Regions from separate parts of the Dyella jiangningensis genome, predicted to be linked through region 2. Evidence: predicted binding sites of a transcription regulator. Region 2 holds the regulator's gene; the other holds the start of a gene.
The links. Region 2 encodes sigma-54, which starts transcription at its own class of promoters, with help from an activator protein. Its sites were predicted from a motif close to TGGCACGNGCNTTGC; they were not measured.

Region 1 (3,414 bases), 1.0 Mb from region 2:
GCCGCGACGTTGAGCGCGACCTGACGCATATGGGAAGCTCGATGATCGAAGCGCGCCGCCATTCGCACAACCGCATAACTACCTAAACGGTGCTGCGTAGAACCACGAATACCATTCACCTGCGTGGACGTCCATTTCACGCAGCGGTCTTCAAGGACGCATTCAAACATGTGCACGCATGGTGGCGTCCGTTATTCGCGGCACTCTAGAGCTTGCGTCGGCGCTTGCCGGCTTGGCGGAGACATCGCCGGGGGCGGCGCACCATCGCTTGAACCGGAAAAAACGACGGGCGCCGAAGCGCCCGTCGTTCCTGCATGCATCGATGGTTGCGCGATCAGATCGCGTAATACATCTGGAACTCCAGCGGATGCGTGCTGGCGCGGTAGCGGGTCACTTCCTGCATCTTCAGCGCAATGTACGCGTCGATGAAGTCGTCGGTGAACACGCCACCGGCCTTGAGGAAGTCACGGTCCTTGTCGAGCGCGACCAGCGCTTCGTCGAGGCTGGCGCACACCTGCGGGATCTTCTTCTCTTCTTCCGGCGGCAGGTCGTAGAGATCCTTGTCGGCCGGAGCGCCCGGGTCGATCTTGTTGATGATGCCGTCGAGGCCGGCCATCATCAGCGCGGTGAACACGAGGTAGCCCGAGTTCATCGGATCGGGGAAGCGCACTTCGATGCGGCGGCCCTTCGGGCTCGACACGTACGGAATGCGGCAGCTGGCCGAACGGTTGCGGGCCGAGTAGGCCAGCATCACCGGCGCTTCGAAGCCCGGCACCAGGCGCTTGTAGCTGTTGGTGGTGGAGTTGGCGAACGCATTGATGGCCTTGGCGTGCTTGAAGATGCCGCCGATGTACCACAGCGCCGTCTGCGACAGGCCGCCGTACAGGTCGCCCGCGAACAGGTTGTTGCCGTCCTTCGACAACGACTGGTGCACGTGCATGCCGCTGCCGTTGTCGCCGACGATCGGCTTGGGCATGAAGGTCACGGTCTTGCCGTTCTGGTGGGCGACGTTCTTGATGACGTACTTCATCGTCATCAGTTCATCGGCCTTCTTCACCAGCGTGTTGAAGCGCGTGCCGATTTCGCACTGGCCGGCGTTGGCCACTTCGTGGTGGTGTACTTCCACCACCTGGCCCAGCGATTCGAGCACCTTGCACATGTCGGCGCGCAGGTCGCCCAGCGAGTCGACCGGGCTGACCGGGAAATAGCCGCCCTTCACGCCCGGACGGTGGCCGGTGTTGTTGTCTTCGTACTTGTAGCGCGAGCTCCACGCGGCTTCTTCGGAGCCGATTTCGTAGAACACGCGGCCCATGTCGTTCTGCCAGCGCACCGAGTCGAAGATGAAGAATTCCGGCTCCGGACCGAAGAAGGCGGTGTCGGCGATGCCGGTCGACTTCAGGAACGCTTCGCCGCGCTTGGCGATGGAGCGCGGGTCGCGGCCGTAGGCCTGCATGGTCGAAGGCTCCAGCACGTCGCAGTGGATGACCATCTGCGTGTGCGCGCTGAACGGATCGATGTAGGCCGTGTCCGGATCGGGCATCAGCACCATGTCCGATTCGTTGATGCCCTTCCAGCCGGCAATCGACGAACCGTCGAACATCTTGCCGTCCTCGAACGTGCCCTCGTCGATGGCGTGGGCCGGGAACGTCACGTGGTGGTGCTTGCCGAGCATGTCGGCGAAGCGGAAGTCGACGAACTCGACCTCGTGTTCCTGGATCTGATCGAGCACTTTCTGGACGGCGGACGACATGGACAACCTCGGCGGGCTAAAGGTGAGGAAACGACAGCCATTGAGCAAGGCGCGTGCCAAGCTTATGGAGCCTTATCTATCAGACAGTTGCACTCGAAACGAAAGCATGGCAGAGGCCGGCTGCACTATAATGAAGCGCCTGAACGCACCACATTGGTGCGACCAGCAGTGCCGCCCCGCGATCCCCGCTTGATGCCCGGCAGCTTTCCATGCCCTGCCCTAACGCAGCGGAAACGCAAGATCGCGCGAATCCCTGCCGCCCCGAAATCGCCATGGCGTTCCCTTAAGCTAAGCCGCTTTGCGCCGGCATGGAACCCGGCCGCCCACTTCCAGGAGTCTCCGTGAGCGATCTGATCAACGTCGTCCTGCTTGGCATCATCGAAGGCATCACCGAATTCCTGCCCATTTCCAGCACGGGGCACCTGCTGATCGCCGAGAAGTTCGGCCTGGGCGCGCGATCGGACCTGTTCAACGTGGGTATCCAGGCCGGCGCGATCCTCGCGGTGACCTTCATCTACTGGAACCGCATCTGGCAGCTCTTCACGCAGTGGCGCGATCCGGCCAACCGCAGCTACCTGGCCAAGCTGATCGTGGCGTTCCTGATCACCGCGGTACTCGGCTTCATCGCCGTGAAGCTCGGCTTCAAGCTGCCCGAGGAAATCACGCCGGTGGCGTGGGCGCTGGTGATCGGCGGCGTGTGGATGATCGCCGCCGAACGCCTGGCAGCACGCCAGCCGGACCGCACCGACGTGACCTGGCGCGTGGCGATCCTCGTCGGCATCGCGCAGATGGTGGCCGGCATCTTCCCCGGCACCTCGCGCTCCGCGGCCACCATCTTCACGGCCATGTTGTTCGGCACCAGCAACCGCGCTGCCGCCACGGAGTTCGCGTTCCTGGTGGGTATCCCCACGATGTATGCGGCGACGGGCTACGAGCTGCTCAAGGTGTTGAAGGAAGGCGGCGTGCACGAGGATTGGACGGCGTTCGGCGTCGGCTTCCTGGTGTCGGCGGTCGTGGCCTTCATCGCGGTGAAGTGGTTGCTGGGCTATATCCGCGGGCATCGCTTCACGCCGTTCGCGATCTACCGCATCGTGCTGGGTATCGCGTTGCTGCTGCTGGTGCCTGCCGGCGCCTGAGCGAACCATGCGAGGATAGCGATGACCCTTTCGCCGCCTTCCTCGCCTCATGAGCGCCACGCGCTACCGCCTGCTGGATCTCGAGATCGATCTTGCGCGCCAGCGTGTCAGCCGCGATGGCGTTGCGCTGGAAGTACAGGGTCTGAGCTTCCAGTTGCTGGCCTGCCTGCTGCGCCACGGCGTCGAGGTGGTGAGCTTCGACACGCTGATCGATGACGTGTGGTCGCCCGCCGTGGTCGGCGAGGAGACCGTCACCCAGCGCGTGAAGCTGCTGCGGCAGGCGCTGGGCGACGACGGGCGCTCACCCCGCTATATCCGCTCGGTGCGCGGGCGCGGCTACCAGCTGTGCGACGTGCCGCGCGAAGAGACAGCCGAAGCCGACGCGTTGCCTGCGCGCGCAACACCGGCACCCTGGAGCATCACCGCCGCGGTATCGCTGGGCCTTGCCGTCGTCGCGTGCGGCGGCTGGTGGTTGCTCCGTTCGCGCGCGACACCGCTCTCGGCCACGCAGGAACTCGTGCAACGCGC
Region 2 (3,414 bases):
GGTGATGCGGCGACGCTCGACTACGACAACATCAATGGCATTGCCGTGCTCATCGGCAACGCCTCGGTGACGCAGCAGGGTCGCGGCGAGTTCCACGGCGACAAGCTCACGTACAACACGAACACCAGCCTGATCACCGGCGAAGCCGGCGGTGAAGGCGTGGTGCATGGCACGTTCCTGCCCAAGCAGAAACCTGCCACACCGGCGCCCAAGCCGGCCGAGGGCCACTGATCGATGCTGTCCGCCGAAGGTCTGCAGAAAAGTTTCAAATCGCGCCAGGTGGTGCGTGACTTCGCCTTCTCCATCCGGGAGGGCGAAGTGGTCGGTCTGCTTGGCCCCAACGGCGCCGGCAAGACCACCTGCTTCTACATGGTGGTGGGCCTGATCGAAGCGGACGCGGGCGTCATCAAGCTCGACAAGCAGGACATCACCGGCCTGCCCATGCACCAGCGCGCGAAGCTCGGCATCGGCTACCTGCCGCAGGAGGCGTCGGTGTTCCGCCGCCTCAGCGTGGCCGACAACATCATGGCCGTGCTGGAACTGCGCGAAGGCTGGGACGAAAAGCGCCGTGCCAACGAGCTGGAAAGCCTGCTGGACGAACTGAAGATCGCGCATATCGCCGACCAGAAGGGCATCAGCCTGTCCGGTGGCGAACGTCGTCGCGTGGAAATTGCGCGCGCGCTGGCCGCGCATCCGCGCTACATGCTGCTGGACGAACCGTTCGCCGGCGTCGACCCCATCTCGGTGGGCGAGATCCAGCGCATCGTGCGGCATCTCAAGGAACGCGGCATCGGCGTGCTGATCACCGACCACAACGTGCGAGAGACGCTGGGCATCTGCGATCGCGCCTACATCCTCAACGACGGCGAGGTGCTGTCCCGCGGCACGCCTGCCCACATCCTGGCCGACGAGAAGGTCCGGGAAGTGTATCTGGGTCGCGAATTCCGCCTTTGATTCTTGCGCTGTAACAGCTCGGCTACAACGCTAAACCGGAGGTAGTACGCGATTCGGCCTTTGACCTATGGCCGACCCTCCGACCACGCGTTACGATGCCTTTGAGTTCATTCCGACCGCCAGGCATGAAACCCGGACTGCAGTTTCGCCTCAATCAACAGCTCACGCTGACCCCTCAGCTGCAGCAGGCCATCCGCCTCCTGCAGCTGTCTCAGCTGGAGCTGGAAGCGGAGTTGCGTCAGATCGCCGAAAGCAATCCGTTGCTCGAGTTTTCCGACGACAATCCGGAGAACGCGGATGGCGACGAGCACGAAGTGGTTGAGCCCCTTCCGGCCAGCTCGACCAGCACCAGCAGCGACACGGTCGACGACGCCGAGGCGCCGGATTGGAGCGACGGCGATGGTGGGAGCGAAGATCCCATCGATTTCTCCAGCGGCGGCACCTCGTCGCGCAACAGCTCCTCCAACGACGAAGACGGGTTCGAACCGCAAAGCGCCGCGCCCGAGACGCTGCAGGAACATCTCCTGTGGCAACTCAACCTCACGCACATGAGCCCGCGCGATCACGCGATCGCGGAAGTGCTGATCGATGCGCTCAATCCGGACGGCTATCTCACCGAAAGCATGGAATCGCTGATCGCAGCGCTGCCGGCCGACATCAAGGCCAGCGCGGCCGAGTTGGAGCACGTGCGCCGCCTGCTGCAACGCTTCGATCCCACCGGCGTCGCCAGCCTGGACCTGCGAGATTGCCTGCGCGTGCAACTGGAACAGTTCGATCCGGACACGCCGCATCGCGACCTGGCCCTGCGCATCGTCGACAGCGAACTGGAACTGCTCGCGCGCAACGACATCGCGCGCCTCGCGCGCAAGCTGCGGGCGAACGAAGACGACACCGCCGCGGCCGCCGTGCTGATCCGCAGCCTCGATCCGCGACCCGGCGCCGCGCTGGACGTGACGCCGGTGGAATACGTGGCGCCGGACGTCTACGCCCGCAAGGACAGTGGCCGCTGGCGCGTCAGTCTCAATCCCGATTGTCAACCGCGGCTCGGTCTCAACCAGCATTATTGCGGCCTTATTGCCCAGGCGCGAGGTACCGACGCCAGCTGGATGCGTGGCCAACTGCAGGAGGCGCGCTGGCTGATCAAGAGCCTGGAATCCCGTGCGGAAACCCTGCTCAAGGTGGCCGAGGCCATCGTGCGGCGCCAGAGCGCCTTCCTCGACTATGGCCCCGAGGCCATGCACCCGCTGGTGCTGCGCGAAGTGGCGGAGGAAGTGGGCATGCACGAGTCGACCATTTCACGTGTAACCACGCGCAAGTACATCCATACGCCGCGCGGCACGTTCGAGCTCAAGCACTTCTTCTCCAGCGGCGTGTCCACCGAAGACGGTGGCAGCGCGTCGGCCACCGCCATCCAGGCCATGCTGCGCAAGCTGGTCGATGCCGAAGACCCGCGCAAGCCGCTGTCCGACCAGGCGATCGCGGAGGAATTGCACCGCAAGGGCATTCAGGTTGCCCGACGCACCGTGGCCAAGTATCGCGAAGCCATGCGCATTCCCAGCTCCAGCGAGCGCCAACGCGCTGGCTGAACGAGCCAACCCCATCTGTGGCAAGACGCCCCAGGAACTTGGGGCCAAAAAAGCCGTCTCCATATTTCACAGTGACTCGGTGCGAGTGGAAACCTGTCACGTCCGCACCCTGAAGGTCTTTCTAACGCGGACATGACGGCAAAGGCGCATAGTGACCATCCCGACTTGGTGAGGAGGCCGGAAAAAACGCATCGAACATCCCCAGGTTCTTGAAGGTGTGTCGGTCACGCGGCAAGCGCCCGGCGCATCGATTCCAGTCGCTTCGGCGACATGTACCAAAGGAGGCGCAACATGCAAGTTCAGCTCAGCGGTCAGCAGATTGAAGTCACCCCGGCACTGCGGGATCACGTGAACAGCCGGCTCGACCGCCTCACCCGCCTCGACGAACGAATTCTCAGCCTCAGCATCGTCCTTTCCGTGAACAAGCTGCAGCAGCGTGCCGAAGGCACGATGACCGTCAGCGGTTCCACCCTGCACGCCGAGGCCAACGAGAATGACATGTACGTCTCCATCGATGTCCTGTTCGACAAGCTGGTGACCCAGCTGCGTAAACACCGCGAGAAGGTCTGCGACAAGCACCAACGCGCCTCGCGTGAAGAGCGCCTTTACGGCTGACGCTCCCTGGCCCGCCCGCATCCGGGCGGGCCTTGCCGCTTCCATGTCCCCGATCCAAGGCAGCTGCCTGTGCGAACTGGCACAATGCCCATGTAGCCGCCCGTAGCCATGAAGGCTCGCCATGGCGGCCCAAAGGAATTGGCTTGGATCGGCTGACCGCCCGACAACTCTACGATGGTGTCCACGAGCGCATGGCGCTGCGCTGGGTTTCCGGCATGCGCGGCGAATCGCGCGTGCTCGAACAGGCGGCCACCACGAC

Region 1: a site for sigma-54 is predicted at 1,795-1,809, ahead of glnA (type I glutamate--ammonia ligase). Genes of this name have one in related genera too.

What each region holds. Positions count from the first base shown of each region.
Region 1 is NZ_NFZS01000001.1:69,929-73,342, reverse strand. It holds gene glnA (type I glutamate--ammonia ligase) at 335-1,750, opposite strand; gene CA260_RS00325 (undecaprenyl-diphosphate phosphatase) at 2,092-2,886, shown strand; gene CA260_RS00320 (winged helix-turn-helix domain-containing protein) at 2,936-3,414, shown strand, end outside.
Region 2 is NZ_NFZS01000001.1:1,065,240-1,068,653, reverse strand. It holds gene lptA (lipopolysaccharide transport periplasmic protein LptA) at 1-231, shown strand, start outside; gene lptB (LPS export ABC transporter ATP-binding protein) at 235-954, shown strand; gene CA260_RS04585 (RNA polymerase factor sigma-54) at 1,080-2,540, shown strand; gene hpf (ribosome hibernation-promoting factor, HPF/YfiA family) at 2,832-3,155, shown strand; gene hprK (HPr(Ser) kinase/phosphatase) at 3,299-3,414, shown strand, end outside.